One region of the Salinicola endophyticus genome, then DNA from elsewhere that is predicted to be linked to it. Evidence: riboswitches for the same ligand, from Rfam matches in the RefSeq annotation. Region 1 holds a riboswitch; the other holds the start of a gene.
What was found. Region 1 has a riboswitch for thiamine pyrophosphate ahead of ABV408_RS10075 (ABC transporter ATP-binding protein). Riboswitches for the same ligand answer to the same signal wherever they lie in the genome.

Region 1 (7,193 bases):
CGCCGCCAGCCCTTTCCTTTTTCAGGAAGCGCTTACTTCAATAAGCACTTCTCCCAATAAATGCCTCCCAGTCAGACCCGGGCCATCTCCGCCTGGGTCTTCGTGTTCCTGGCTTGCCGGGCTAGCTTGGTTTTCGAGAGAGTTTGGTTTTCTAGAAAGCCTGGTTTCCCGAGACAGCCTGGCTGGCCGTCAGTGATAGAGCCTGAGACCGACCCGCGTCACCCGGTTGCCTTCCATCTCACTGACCACCCAGTGGAAGCCGTGCCAGTCGACATCGTCGCCCACCACCGGATGGCCACCAACGCGTAGCGCCACGAACTCACCCAGCGTCATCTCCTGCTCGCCCGGGCTTAGGGTGAGACCATAGGCATTGGCTACGTCCTGCATCAGCGCCTCGCCGTCGAGCGAGAAGGTGCCAAAGAAGGCGCGCTCGCGCTTGAGTTTGGCTTCACCATTGAACAGTCGGTTCAGCGAAGGTAGATCGCCAGTGCGCCCGATCAGGCAGATCACGTCCCCTAGTCGCAAGCGGGTGCTGCCCTTGGGATGGAGCATGGCGTGCTGGCGAAAGATGGCCGAGATCAAGGTACCCGAGGGCAGCCGCAGCAAGCGGATGGGCGCATCGTCCAGCGACTCGTTCTCGACCTTGTAGACGAACATCTCGTAGTCGTTCTCGGGTAGCACACCGAGCTGGCCCCGGCGATCCGGCGTCGTGGTTTCGGGCAGCGCCACGCGCATCCAGTGGGCGAAACGCGCCAGGGTCGACCCCTGCAGCAACAGTGAGATCAGGACCACGAAGAAGGCCACGTTGAAGTAGAGCGCCGAGTTCTCGACACCACTGATCACCGGGAAGATCGCCAGTACGATGGGCACGGCGCCGCGCAACCCGACCCAGGAGATGAAGCCCAGTTCGCGCCAGCGGAAGTTGAAGAACGGCAACAACGAGACGAGTACCGCGACCGGACGCGCCACCAGGATCAGCGCCACCCCCAGGATCACGCTGGGCACGGCGTAATTGATCATTTCGGACGGCGTGACCAGCATGCCCAGCACCAGGAACAGCCCGATCTGACTCAGCCACGCCAGGCCGTCGTGCACCGGCAGAATGTGCGTCAGGTGGCGGCCGGGCTGATTGCCAATCATCAGCCCGGTGAGATAGATCGCGAGAAAACCACTGCCACCGATGGCGCTGGTAGCGCCGAAGATGCAGAACCCCAGTGCCAGGGCGAGCAGCGAGTAGAGCCCCGGCGCCAGATCGAGCCAGCGCAGCATCTTGGCCGATATCCAGCCACCGCCGAGGCCGATCGCCAGCCCCACGCCGAACTGCAGCACGAAGCGCATCAGCGTATCGCCAAACCCGCCCACGCCACCGGTCAGCATCTCCGCCAGCGTAATGGTAAGAAAGATCGCCATCGGATCGTTGGTACCCGACTCGATCTCGAGGGTCGCGCCGACACGCTCGTTGAGATTGACCCCCTGCCCCTTGAGCATCGAGAAGACCGCCGCAGCGTCGGTGGAGCCGACGATGGCCCCGACCAGCAGCCCCTCGATCGGACTGAGGTCGAGCAACCACATTGCCAGCAGGCCGACGATACCGCTGGTGAGAAAGACACCGATGGTGGCCAGCGACAGTGCCGGCTTGAGCCCCACGCGGAAGGTCTGGAAGCGCGTACGCAGGCCGCCGTCCAGCAGGATCATGGCGAGCGCCAGGTGACCGATCAAGAAGGCTTGCGAGTAATCATCGAACTGCAGGCCGAGCACGCCCTCCTCGCCCGCGAGCATGCCGAGCCCGAGGAAGAGTAGCAACAGCGGCACGCCGATCCGGGAGGAGACCCGGCTGGCGAGAATGCTCAGCGCGATCAGCGCGCCGCAAACGAGAAACAAGCTATTGATCGAGTCCACGAGACTATCGTCGATATCCGTTGCGAAAAAATCAGTATGCCATGTCGCTACCCGATTGCGCCGGGAGGTGCACCGAATTTTTTTTCTTTTTCATATGCCTAGAGCCAATGGGGGTACTCCCGTAGCGGCGTGCTCTGCGGCCCCAGCACACCGAGGGTCAGGATGACCGCGCGCATGCCGGCCCGATGAAGGTCGAGCGACGGCAGATGCTCGGCACCGTATGCCTCGACGAAGGCCTCACGCTGCGCCGCGTTTTCGAGCATCAGCTCGAGCAGGCACAGATCGAACTCCAGCGGCGCCCACACCAGTGCCTCCCAATCGGCCCAGTAGCCATCCAGCCCGCCGAGCAGGAACTGGTCGGGACGCAGATCCGGCAGGCTCCAGACCGCTCGGCTCGGCAGTGGCCAGGACAGACTGGCCAGCTCCACGGCATCGAGAGCGGCGTGGCCGGCGACGAAGGCGCGCGCCGCCCGCGGCCAGGCGTCGAGCGCGTAGACACCGCTCGCCGGATGCCCCCATCCCGGCAGCGAGTCACGGTGGAGTCGCCGCAGCTGCCGGCCCAACTGGCCCGCAAAGGCGATATCCATCCGCGCCGCCGGCGCCTGACGCCAGGGCAGGCTCCACAGCGGCGCGCCCTGGAGCCGTCCCAGCCAGGTCAACGGCAGCGGTGCCAGTGGCAGATGTTGCGGCAGCGAGCCTGCCAGCGCCGGCAGCTCATGGGCATGGCGCCAGCGATCGACACCGAAAAGCTCGCGCATGCCGCGCCAGAACGGGTCACCGTCGGCATCGGTACGGGCCAGCTTGTAGAGCTTGGGCGAGAGCTCTTCACTGCGCCACAGCCAGTTGGCACTGTCGGCAAAGCGCAGCGGCAGCGGCGTCAACGCCACCCCGGCATAGAGCGACACGCGGCGCGTCAGTTCGGCGTCGGCCATGGGCGGGAGATCTGACAAGATCGCGACTCCTCTCGAGTTCGGTGCATCGGGCCGAAGGTGGGCAGCGGCTTCCGGGCGGCGTACAATCGGCGCTCACTGGATAGGGGTGCCCGCCGGCCGGGCTGAGAGTGCAGCGCACAACCCTGGAACCTGAACCGGTTAGCACCGGCGGAGGAAAGGCCAGCCTGCCCGCGCATGATGCCCTCCCGCCGTTGCAGCCCCCGTCATGGGAGTGGTCATGTCACCACCCGGGCTGGACATTCGCCGCGCCTCGCTCACCTTCGGCGCCCGGCCATTGTTCCACGATCTCGCCGTCGAATTCGATGCCGGCAGCTGGACCTGTCTGCTCGGGCGCAGCGGCTGCGGCAAGAGTTCGCTGTTGCGCATGATCGCCGGCCTCGCCCTGCCCGACCGCCATCACATCGAGTGCACGACCAGCGACGCTCAGCCGCTGCGGGGACGCCTGGCGTGGATGTCTCAGCAAGATCTGCTGGTACCGTGGCTGCGGGTCATCGGCAACGTGATGCTGGGCACCAAGTGGCGTGGCCCGTGGGCCGGTCCGACAGCCTCGGCGGCGCGTGAACGTGCACTGGCACTGCTAGCCCGTGTGGGCCTGGCGGACAAGGCCGATGCCTGGCCGGCGGCACTCTCCGGCGGCCAGCGCCAGCGGGTGGCGCTGGCACGTACGCTGTACGAGGATGCCGGGGTCGTCCTGATGGACGAGCCCTTCTCTGCGGTCGACGCGATTACCCGGCTCGAGCTCCATGATCTGGCCAGTGAACTGCTCGCCACCCGCACCGTGATCATGGTCACCCATGACCCGCTGGAGGCGCTGCGGCTCGCCGACCGCCTGCTGGTGCTGCAGGGCGAGCCGGCCCAGGCGGTCCCGCTGGCGGCGCCCACTGGCCAGCGGCCACGGGCGCTGGATGATCCGCAACTGCTGGCCCATCAGGCCGAGCTGGTGGCCCTGCTGCGGGAGCCGGCACATGCCTGAATCGACCGCGCTGAAGGCGCGTCGGCCCGGCCTCTTGGGCAAGCTCCACGGCTCCGCACGGGTGCTGCTGGCGCTGGCGCTGCTACTCGCCGCCTGGCAGGCGGTCATCATTCTCACCGGTGTGCCCCGCTACATCCTGCCCTCGCCGCTGGCAGTGGCGCGGGCGCTGGTCGAACAGCGCGCGCTGCTGGGCCATCACGCGCTGGTCACCGCGACCGAGATCCTCGGCGGCTTCATCGGCGGCGTGCTGCTGGGCCTGGCGACGGCCCTGGCGCTGGCGCGCTTCCGGCCGCTGCGGCGCACCCTGCTGCCACTGCTGCTGGTCAGCCAGGCGATACCGCTGTTCGCGCTGGCACCGATCCTGATGCTGTGGCTCGGCTATGGGCTGTGGCCCAAGATCCTGATGGCCATGCTGATCATCTATTTCCCGGTCGCTTCCACCGGCTACGATGGCCTGCGCCAGACTCCACAGGGGTGGCTCGATCTAGCCACCACCTTCGGCCTGTCACGGCGCCAGACGCTGCTGCGAGTCCAGCTGCCGGCGGCGCTGCCATCTCTTGCCTCGGGGCTGCGCATGGCCGCCAGCGCCGCGCCGATCGGCGCGGTGATCGGTGAGTGGGTCGGCGCCAGCCAGGGCCTGGGCTATCTGATGCTCAACGCCAACGCGCGCCTGCAGATCGACCTGATGTTCGCCGCCCTGGTGGTGCTGGTGGCCTTCGCGCTGGCGCTCTATTTCGGCGTCGACGCGGCGATTCGCGCGGCGATGCCTTGGCACCGCGACCGCCTGGAGGCCAGCGTGTGAGCGACGCCCCTCAGGTAAGGCCATGCCCCTAGATGACGATCACAAGCCGACAATAACCCCAACCGGAGGGAACCTGCGTATGCCCACGCCATCTCGAACCATCCCCGCCACGCTCGGACCGCGCCGCCCGGCGCTTCTCGGTCTGATCCTGCTGATGCTGGCCACGCTGCTGCCGCTTCACGCCCAGGCCGATGACGACGACCTGACACCACCCCAGATGATTCCGCTGAGCGTGATGCTCGACTGGTACCCCAACCCGGTCCATGCCCCGATCCTGGTGGCCAAGCAGCGCGGGCTGTTCGCCAAGCGCGGGCTGGATGTCGACATCCAGGCGCCGGCCGACCCCAGCGTGCCGCCCAAGCTGGTCGCCGCCGGGCGCATCGACCTGGCGCTCAGCTACCAGCCGCAGTTGCATCTGCAGGTCGATCAGGGATTGCCGGTGGTGCGCATCGGCACGCTGATCGCGACGCCGCTCAATGCTCTGCTGGTACGCGCTGACAGCGGTATCGACGATCTCTCCCAGCTCGCCGGCAAGAAGGTCGGCTACTCGGTGGGCGGAGTTGAGGAAGTGCTGCTGGCGGCAATGCTCGAGCACCACGGGCTGACCCTGGACGACGTCGAGATGGTCAACGTCAACTTCTCGCTGACGCCGGCGTTGATCAGCCAGAAGGTGGATGCGGTCACCGGAGCCTTCCGCAACTTCGAGCTGGCGCAGATGAAGCAGGAAGGTGTCGAGGGCAAGCCCTTCTATATCGAGGAAGAAGGCGTTCCCACCTATGACGAGCTGATCTTCGTCGCCAATCGCGACACCCTGAATCAGCACCGCGACGCCTATCGCCGCTTCATGGACGCGATCGGCGAAGCCACCGCCTGGATCATCAACCATCCGGATGAGGGCTGGCAGCGCTTCATCGCCTATGACCCGTCGCTGGATACCCCGCTCAACAAGGCGGCCTGGAACGCCACCTTGCCGCGTTTCGCGCTGCGCCCAGCGGCGCTGGACGTCAAGCGCTACCGCGACTTCGAAGCCTTCCTGCTCGAGCGTGGCCAGATCAAGAGCCAGAGCCCGATCTCGCGTCTGGCGGTCGATCTCAACGCGCCCTGACGCGGAATCGGCCAAGGTGAACAGAATCGGCTAAGGTGGGGAGCATGAGCTCCCCCATGCCTTTCTACGATCCTCGCCGCGATCCCGCCGAATCGCTGCCCAGCACCGGCATCGATACCCTCGATGCCCTGCCGTCACGCACCGGCGTCTACGTCTTCTTCGGTCATAACGGCCTGCCGCTCTACGTGGGCAAGAGCCTCGACATTCGGACTCGCGTGCGCGCTCACCTGCGCGATCCCGCTTCCGGGCGTCACCGCCACATGATCGAGCAGACCCAGCGTATCGCCTGGATTCTGACCAGTGGCGACCTCGGCGCACAGCTGCTCGAGGCCGACCTGATCAAGCGCTGGGTGCCGCTCTACAATCGCCAGCTGCGTCGCCGCGTCAGGCTGATCAGCTGGGACTGGCCGGAGGGTGAAGCGCACCCCGAACTGAGCGATGGCCAGTGGGTGGTCACCGCGCGCTCGCGCTTCTACGGGCTGTTCCGCAATCGCCATACAGCCCGCGCCACGCTCAAGGATATTGCCACCGAGCAGGGGCTGTGCCTGCGGGTGCTGGGGTTGGAGACGGGACGCGGGCGCTGTTTCGGCTATCAGCTGGGGCGCTGTCGCGGTGCCTGCTGCGGCGAAGAGAGTCTGGAGAGCCACTCCCGGCGTGCCAAGGCGGCAATGGAGCGGCTACGCATCGAGAACTGGCCGTGGCCGGGCCGGGTGGCGTTTCGCGAACGCAGTGACAGTGGCGACGTCGGGCTGCACGTGGTCGACCACTGGCACTACCAGGGCAGCGTCAGCGAGCTGCACCAGCTCGAGGTACTACCCGACAACCGCGGTTTCGATATCGATACCTACCGGATCCTCAACCGCTTTCTCGCCGCTCAGCCCGACAATCTCGATATCATCCCGGTGGAGGGAGAGATGGATGACGGCGATTGAGCGCCACCGGATCACAGGCTGGCAAGCCCCGGCCAGCGACGCATCAGCGGTGGCGAGCCGGTGCCGACTCAGAGGGTTTTTACAAAGTCGGCGAGCGAAGGCAAGACAAGGCAAAATCGGTCGAAAAAGCGGAGTTTACACGGGGTAAATGAGCATTTTGAGGCCGATTTTAACGCCGTATTGCCGAGCGCAGGCATTTTGTAAATACCCTCTCAGATAGCGGCGAAAAAGCGTGACAGCGCCTGCTGGAACGCCTCCGGCTGCTCGGCGTGGAGCCAGTGTCCGGCCCCTTCCAGCGTCTGCCAGGTCGCCTCGGGCATCACCGCTGCCACTGCCTCACGGTGGGCGTCGCGCACATAGGTAGAGTCACCGCCGCGCAGCAGCAGCGCGGGCCCCGGATAGGCACCCTCGCCATCCGGCGCAGCGATGATGTCCGCATAGCCGTCGGCGATCTCGTCCAGCCCTACCCGCCAGCGCAGGATACCGTCGTCGTCGCGCACCAGATTGGTTGCCAGGAACTGGCGCGTGG
Region 2 (7,193 bases), 1.1 Mb from region 1:
AGCCAGCTCATCACGACGCGTGCGTCATACCGTCGTCATACCCGCTTCATGCACACAGGAGACGCCACCATGCAATCCGGCTGGAGCCTCGGTCTCATGACCGGCACCGTGCTCGATGGCAACATCGATATCGCCATGCTGCGCAGCGATGGCGATACCATCGACGAGTTCGGCCCCTACGAGCTGGTGCCCTACGCCGAGGATATTCGCCCGCTGCTGGCCGAGGCCCTCGAGGCCGCCCGGGCGTGGAACTTCGAAGGCCCCGAGCCGGCGATCTTCCGCCGCGCCGAGGCCGCGCTGACCGAGGCGCAGTCCACCGCCGTGAGCGACTTCCTCGCCCGGCACGGCTTCCGTCCCGAACAGCTCAGTGCGGTCGGCTTCCACGGCCAGACCGTGCTCCACCGCCCGCCGGTGGCGGGGCGCCGCGGCGCCACTCGCCAACTGGGCGATGGCCAGCTGATGGCACGCCTGGTGGGCAGCGACGTGGTCTACGACTTCCGCAGTGCGGACGTCGAGCGCGGCGGCCAGGGGGCACCGCTGTCGGCGGTCTATCATCGCGCGCTGCTGCAACGCCTGGGTGCCGGCGCCGAGAGTCTGGTGCTCAACCTCGGCGGTGTCGCCAATCTCTCCTGGTGGGACGGCGAGCCATCCGACCAGGGGCGTCTGATCGCCTTCGATACCGGCCCCGCCAACGCGCCGATCGATGACTGGGTGCGCCAGCACACCGGCGCGGCGATGGACCGCGACGGCCTCATCGCCGCCCGCGGGCAGGTAGATGAGCAGCGGCTTCAGACACTGCTCGAACACCCCTACCTCGCCGCGCCCTACCCCAAGTCGTTGGATCGCTTCGACTTCCAGGCGGAGATGGCCGCAGGGCTGACGCTGGAAGATGGCGCCGCCACCCTGACCGCCTTCACCGCCGCCGCCGTGGCCCGGGCAATGGCCCTGCTGCCGCAGCGGCCCGAGCGGATCGTGGTGTGCGGCGGCGGGCGCCGCAACCCCACGCTGATGCGCGAACTCGCCCACCGCACCGGTGCCGAGGTGCAGCTCGCCGATGCCGTCGGCTGGCGCGGGGACGCGATCGAGGCCGAGTGTTTCGCCTACCTGGCCATGCGCTCGCTGCGCGACCTGCCGCTGAGCTTTCCGCTCACCACCGGCGTGGCCGCGCCCCAGCCCGGTGGCAGGCTGGCACGGGCCAACGCACCCGCTTGACCCGCTCTCTGCGCTCCCCCAGACTGGCCGGGATGTCTGCGCCCGGCCACTCGCCGGGCGCCGGCATCGACGCTTGACGGGGTGCCGGTGGAACCGGCTGAGATCGTCCTGCGCAGTGCCCTCCCGGGCCCGGCGCCACGACGGATCCCGACGAACCTGATCCGGCTAGTACCGGCGTAGGGATCAAGCGGAGGTCGGTGCTATCGGTCCACGCTCTCGGTCCGCGCTCACGCCCCATCCAACCTCCCCCCGCCTACGCTGTGCGCCGGCCTGACTTGAGTCATGCACTGGAGCACGCTCGACATGAAATCTCCCCAGTTCCTCTCGGATACGGCCAGGGTCGACAGCGCCGCCATCGCCCCGCTGCCCGCCTCGACCAAGATCTACGTCGCCGGCTCACGCCCGGACATTCGCGTACCGATGCGTGAGATCGCGCTGTCACCGACACCGACCCGCGACGGCTTCGCGCCCAATGCCCCACTCGCGGTCTATGATACTTCCGGTCCCTATACCGATCCGGAGATCCAGATCGACATTCGCCGCGGGCTGCCGGAGGTACGCCGCGCCTGGATCGACGAACGCGGCGATACCGAGTGGCTCGAGGGCCCCAGCTCCACCTTCGGGCGCCGGCGCGCGGAGGACCCGCGGCTCTCGACCCTGCGCTTTCAGCTCGCACGCACCCCGCGCCGTGCCCGCCCGGGCACCAACGTGACCCAGCTCCACTACGCCCGCCGCGGCATCATCACCCCGGAGATGGAGTTCATCGCCATTCGCGAGAACCAACGCCGGCGCGAAAGCCAGGGCGAGGCAGCCGACCCCAGCCTGGATCACCAGCACCCCGGCGAGGCGTTCGGCGCCCATCTGCCCGCGGAGATCACCCCGGAGTTCGTGCGCCAGGAGGTGGCTGCCGGGCGTGCCATCATCCCGGCCAACATCAACCATCCCGAGAGCGAGCCGATGATCATCGGGCGCAACTTTCTGGTGAAGATCAACGGCAACCTGGGCAACTCAGCGGTGACCTCGTCGATCGAAGAAGAGGTCGACAAGATGACCTGGGGCATCCGCTGGGGGGCGGACACCATCATGGATCTCTCCACCGGGCAGAACATCCACGAGACCCGCGAGTGGATCCTGCGCAACTCACCGGTCCCGATCGGCACCGTGCCTATCTATCAGGCGCTGGAAAAGGTCGATGGCGTGGCCGAGAACCTGACCTGGGAGATCTTCCGCGACACCCTGATCGAGCAGGCGGAACAGGGGGTGGACTACTTCACCATTCACGCCGGCGTGCGTCTGCACCACGTGCCGCTGACCGCCAGGCGCGTCACCGGCATCGTCTCGCGCGGTGGCTCGATCATGGCCAAGTGGTGTCTGCATCACCACCAGGAGAGCTTCCTCTACACCCACTTCGCCGAGATCTGCGCGATCATGCAGGCGTACGACGTCGCCTTCTCGCTGGGCGACGGTCTACGCCCGGGATCGATCGCCGATGCCAACGATGCCGCCCAGTTCGCCGAGCTGGAGACCCTGGGCGAGCTCACGCAGATCGCCTGGCAACACGATGTCCAGGTGATGATCGAAGGCCCCGGCCACGTGCCGATGCAGCTGATCAAGGAGAACATGGACAAGCAGCTCGCCTGCTGTGCCGAAGCGCCCTTCTACACCCTGGGCCCGCTGACCACCGATATCGCCCCGGGCTACGACCACATCACCTCCGGCATCGGTGCGGCACAGATCGGCTGGTACGGCTGCGCCATGCTCTGCTATGTCACCCCCAAGGAGCACCTGGGCCTGCCCAACAAGGATGACGTCAAGACCGGCATCATCACCTACAAGATCGCCGCCCACGCCGCCGATCTGGCCAAGGGCCACCCCGGGGCCCAGCGCCGCGACAACGCACTCTCCAAGGCGCGCTTCGAGTTCCGCTGGGAGGATCAGTTCAATCTCGGCCTCGACCCGGACACGGCGCGGGCCTTCCACGACGAGACCCTGCCCAAGGCATCCGCCAAGGTGGCGCATTTCTGCTCCATGTGCGGGCCCAAGTTCTGCTCGATGAAGATCACCCAGGAGGTGCGCGAGCGCTTCGGCGACGCCGCGCCGCCCAGCGATCGCGAAGCCGGCCTGCAGGCGCAGGCGGAGCGCTTCCAGCGCGAGGGCGGCGAACTCTATCGCGAGGTGTGACGACATCGCTGCTGCCACGCGCCGAGCGGCGCGTGGCAGCAGCGGGCGCCACACGCGACTTTGGTCGCAATCGGGTTATAGCGTATCCCGGTTGTGAATGGACGGATCGCAAACGTCTGCGGGATGGGTAGAATGCGCGCTTTTGCCCCCGGCAATCTGGCCTGCGCAAGGAGCCCGTGAATGACAACGAACAATGCCCGACCCAACCTGTGGCGACGTATTCCGCTGTGGCAGAAGATCATCGCCGGCCTGCTGCTGGGTATTCTCGCCGGCGCCCTGATGGGCAAGGACGCCAGTCTGTTCAAGCCGCTCGGCGACATCTTCATCAACGGCATCAAGATGCTGATCGTGCCCCTGGTGTTCTCCACCCTGGTGGTGGGGATCACCGGCATGCGTGACCCGCAGAAGATGGGCCGCGTGGGTGCCCGCACCATCGCGCTCTACTTGATCACCACCGCTTTCGCCATCGCCATCGGTCTGGTCGCGGCGACGCTGTTCCAGCCGGGGGTCGGCGCCGACGCCTCGATGAGCGCCCCACAGCAGGCGGGCGAGGCGCCCTCGCTGATCGACATCCTGGTCGGTCTGGTGCCCAACAACCCGCTGCAGGCGATGATCGAGGGCAACATCCTGCAGATCATCGTCTTCGCCATCGGCCTGGGTATCTCGCTGATGCTGATCGGCGACAAGGGCGAGCCGGTGGTGCGGGTATTCGAGAGCTTCGCCGAGGCGATGTACAAGCTGACCGCGATCGTCATGGCGTTTGCGCCGTTCGGCGTGTTCGGCCTGATCGCCAACGTCTCGGGGCAGTACGGGCTGGACGTGCTGCTGCCGCTGGCCAAGGTGATCGGCGTGGTCTATCTGGCCTGCGTCGTGCACGTGCTGGTGGTCTACAGCGGCCTGATCGCGCTGCTCGGCCGACTCAACCCGAGCCGCTACCTGCGCGGAATCGTCGACGCCCTGGTGGTGGCGTTCTCCTCGGCCTCGTCGTCGGGCACGCTGCCGGTCTCGATCCGCTGCGCGCAGAAGAACCTCGGCGTCTCAGAAGGGGTCTCCAGCTTCGTGCTACCGGTGGGCGCCACCATCAACATGGACGGCACCGCCATCTATCAGGGGGTCGCTGCGCTGTTCGTCGCCCAGCTGGTGGGCGTCGATCTGTCGATGACCGATTACGGCATGATCATCCTCACCGGCACTCTGGCCTCGATCGGCACCGCCGGGGTGCCCGGCGCGGGGCTGATCATGCTCTCGATCGTGCTGGCCCAGATCGGCCTGCCGCTGGAGGCAATCGGTGTGGTTGCCGGGGTCGATCGTATCCTCGACATGGCGCGTACCAGCGTCAACGTGGCCGGCGACCTGATGGTCACCACGCTGGTCGGCAAGAGCGAGCAGGAGCTGGACCTGGCCATCTACAACAGCGACAACCGTATTTGACGCGCGAGCGCCCGGCGCCCACGCCTGTCACAAGCACCCTCCATAAACGCAACGGCCCCGACAGATGTCGGGGCCGTGCTGATGACGGGTCGGATCAGTGACGCGGTTTGGCGGCGTCCTTGAGATCGCCCTTGGCGGACTTGAGATGCCCCTTGGACTGCTGGGCCTTGCCCTTGCCCTCCAGCTCGCGATCCTTGGTCGCCTTGCCGGCCACTTCCTTGACCTTGCCGGCGACCTTGTCGATGGTACCTTCGGCCTTGTCGGCTTTCGAACGCTGAGTCATGACATTCACCTCGCTGACGTGGGACTTCCCTTTCACGCCGCGAGCAGCGACTGCTCGCTGCCTCGCGTTCTCTGAAGATAGACCGATATGGACGTCGTCAAGATGAAATACGCGTAACGTTTTGTGCCGCCCCGTCGCCGCCGGGAGACGTATGCCACCCGGCGGGGCGTGCCATGCTCAACCGCGCGAGGTGACTTCCAGCAGGTGATAACCGAACTGGGTCTTGACCGGGCCGTGGACTTCGTTGAGGGCGCCGTTGAAGACGACTTCGTCGAACTCCTTGACCATCTGGCCACGACCGAAGGTACCCAGCTCGCCACCCTGGCGGCCAGAGGGGCACTTGGAGTGCTGGCGTGCGACCTCGGCAAAGTCGCTACCGGCTTCGATCTGCTGCTTGAGCTCGAGACACTGCTGCTCGCTGTCGACGAGAATGTGGCGGGCGCTGGCCTGTGCCATACGGTCACTCCTGGAACGATGAATGAAGATCGTTCATTTTACGGAAAGCCGAGGCGCCGCGTCACCGCCCGATTGCGTTCTCAGCCACCGAAGCGCTGCTCGAGGTAACGATTGATATCCGCCGACTCGTACATCCACTCGATACGGCCATCCTCGTGGGCGATACGCAGACACGGCACCATGCCGCGTCCGCCGCCGGCGATCAGATCGCGCCGGTGGTCGGGGTCGCGTTGAATGTCGCGCAGCTCGATCGGCACGTCCAGGCGTTCGATCTGGTGGCGCACGCGCACGCAGAAGGGGCAGCGCTGGAAGTGGTAGAGCGCCAGTCGTGTCGCGGCCTCGTTCACTGCCGCCTGGTCTTGTGCCGAGCGTGTTATCGTCGCAGACATGGGGTGCAGCCACCTCCTGAGCCATTGGAACATCGTTATTCCCATCGCTGACCGGCCTCTCGTGTGGGGCCGTCCTGCGATAGCGTAGCCGCTGACGACCTGCCTGCGACAGCCCTCTCGCACACGCCTGTCGTCTCCTCTATCGCACCGTACTGGCGAACGCCCCCGGATCGGAATCAGTTGGCACTGCCGCTGGCGGTGCCCTCGCCGTCGCTCATGCCATCGCCGGCTGCCGCGTCATCGTCGATCAGTAACGGCACCTCGATAGGCGCGTTGTCCGGCACGCTGATGGTCGCCGGCGTCGGCGCGTCGCTCGGCGCCGGGTGGTAACGCTCGGACGCTGGCTCCGGTGGCAGGCGGTAGCTGTCATCCACCACCGGTTGAGTGGTGCGCAGATCATTGGGCAGCGTCAGCGTCGACTGCACCAACGGCGTGGCGAATTGGGCCCGGAACTCCTGGCGTGACAGATGACCGTCACCGTTGAGATCCAACGTGTGCCAGTTGCCGCCGAGCCCCAGCGGCTCGACGTCGAGCGGGGTCAGATAGCCGTTGCCATCATGATCGGCGGCATCGAACAGCTGGTCGGCACTGACCGCCACCGGCCCCTGTACCGACGGGCGTTCGACCACCACGTCGTGGCCGACCTGCGGCGACGCGCAGGCGCTCAGCAAGCCCGCGGTAGAGACCAGCGCCAGGCTGGCCCAGCACGACCGATTCGTTCCCTTGTTCATCGTTTTCTCCCTCGAAACTTGCTATGGATCTAACGCCAGATGGGTGATCACTGCCGCGGATCGCGCAGCGTGCCCCGCTCCAGGCGCTGCTGCCAGTTCTGCCACAGGCTCAAGCGACTGGCATCGCCGACCTGGCGCCCGCCGCCCCCGAGTTTGCTGATCCACAGATGACTACCATTGAAACTGTAGATAGGTAGCAGGTCGTTACGTTGCGACGCCGGCTCGATCCGCTTGTCGATATTATCGAGCACCACCGGGGGCGTGGTCGGTGTCGGTGCCCAGGTCACGACCATGTGAAACTGGTCGTAGGGGATGTACTTGACGTAGTGCAGCCGCAACTGGTCTTCCGGCACCCCCAGCTCGCGCAGGGTCAGGTACTTGGCCATGGCGAAGTCCTCGCAGTCGCCGGCGCCCACCCCCAGGAACTCGAACGGCGTGGCCCAGTAGTCCTTGACGTGCCAGACATCGATATCGTCGACGAAGCGCAGCTGATTGAAGAAATCGTTGACG

Region 2: linked by a shared signal. The riboswitch ahead of thiC (phosphomethylpyrimidine synthase ThiC) and the one ahead of ABV408_RS10075 (ABC transporter ATP-binding protein) in region 1 are both predicted to bind thiamine pyrophosphate.

The regions. Positions count from the first base shown of each region.
Region 1 is NZ_CP159578.1:2,226,740-2,233,932, forward strand. It holds gene ABV408_RS10065 (potassium/proton antiporter) at 190-1,899, opposite strand; gene ABV408_RS10070 (hypothetical protein) at 1,998-2,849, opposite strand; TPP riboswitch at 2,924-3,026, shown strand; gene ABV408_RS10075 (ABC transporter ATP-binding protein) at 3,070-3,825, shown strand; gene ABV408_RS10080 (ABC transporter permease) at 3,818-4,627, shown strand; gene ABV408_RS10085 (ABC transporter substrate-binding protein) at 4,707-5,732, shown strand; gene ABV408_RS10090 (GIY-YIG nuclease family protein) at 5,777-6,664, shown strand; gene ABV408_RS10095 (alpha/beta fold hydrolase) at 6,877-7,193, opposite strand, start outside.
Region 2 is NZ_CP159578.1:1,105,445-1,112,637, reverse strand. It holds gene ABV408_RS05105 (anhydro-N-acetylmuramic acid kinase) at 70-1,212, shown strand; TPP riboswitch at 1,280-1,412, shown strand; gene thiC (phosphomethylpyrimidine synthase ThiC) at 1,516-3,393, shown strand; gene ABV408_RS05095 (dicarboxylate/amino acid:cation symporter) at 3,574-4,824, shown strand; gene ABV408_RS05090 (CsbD family protein) at 4,919-5,107, opposite strand; gene ABV408_RS05085 (peptidylprolyl isomerase) at 5,285-5,563, opposite strand; gene ABV408_RS05080 (glutathione S-transferase N-terminal domain-containing protein) at 5,644-5,952, opposite strand; gene ABV408_RS05075 (EF-hand domain-containing protein) at 6,129-6,683, opposite strand; gene ABV408_RS05070 (transglutaminase-like cysteine peptidase) at 6,731-7,193, opposite strand, start outside.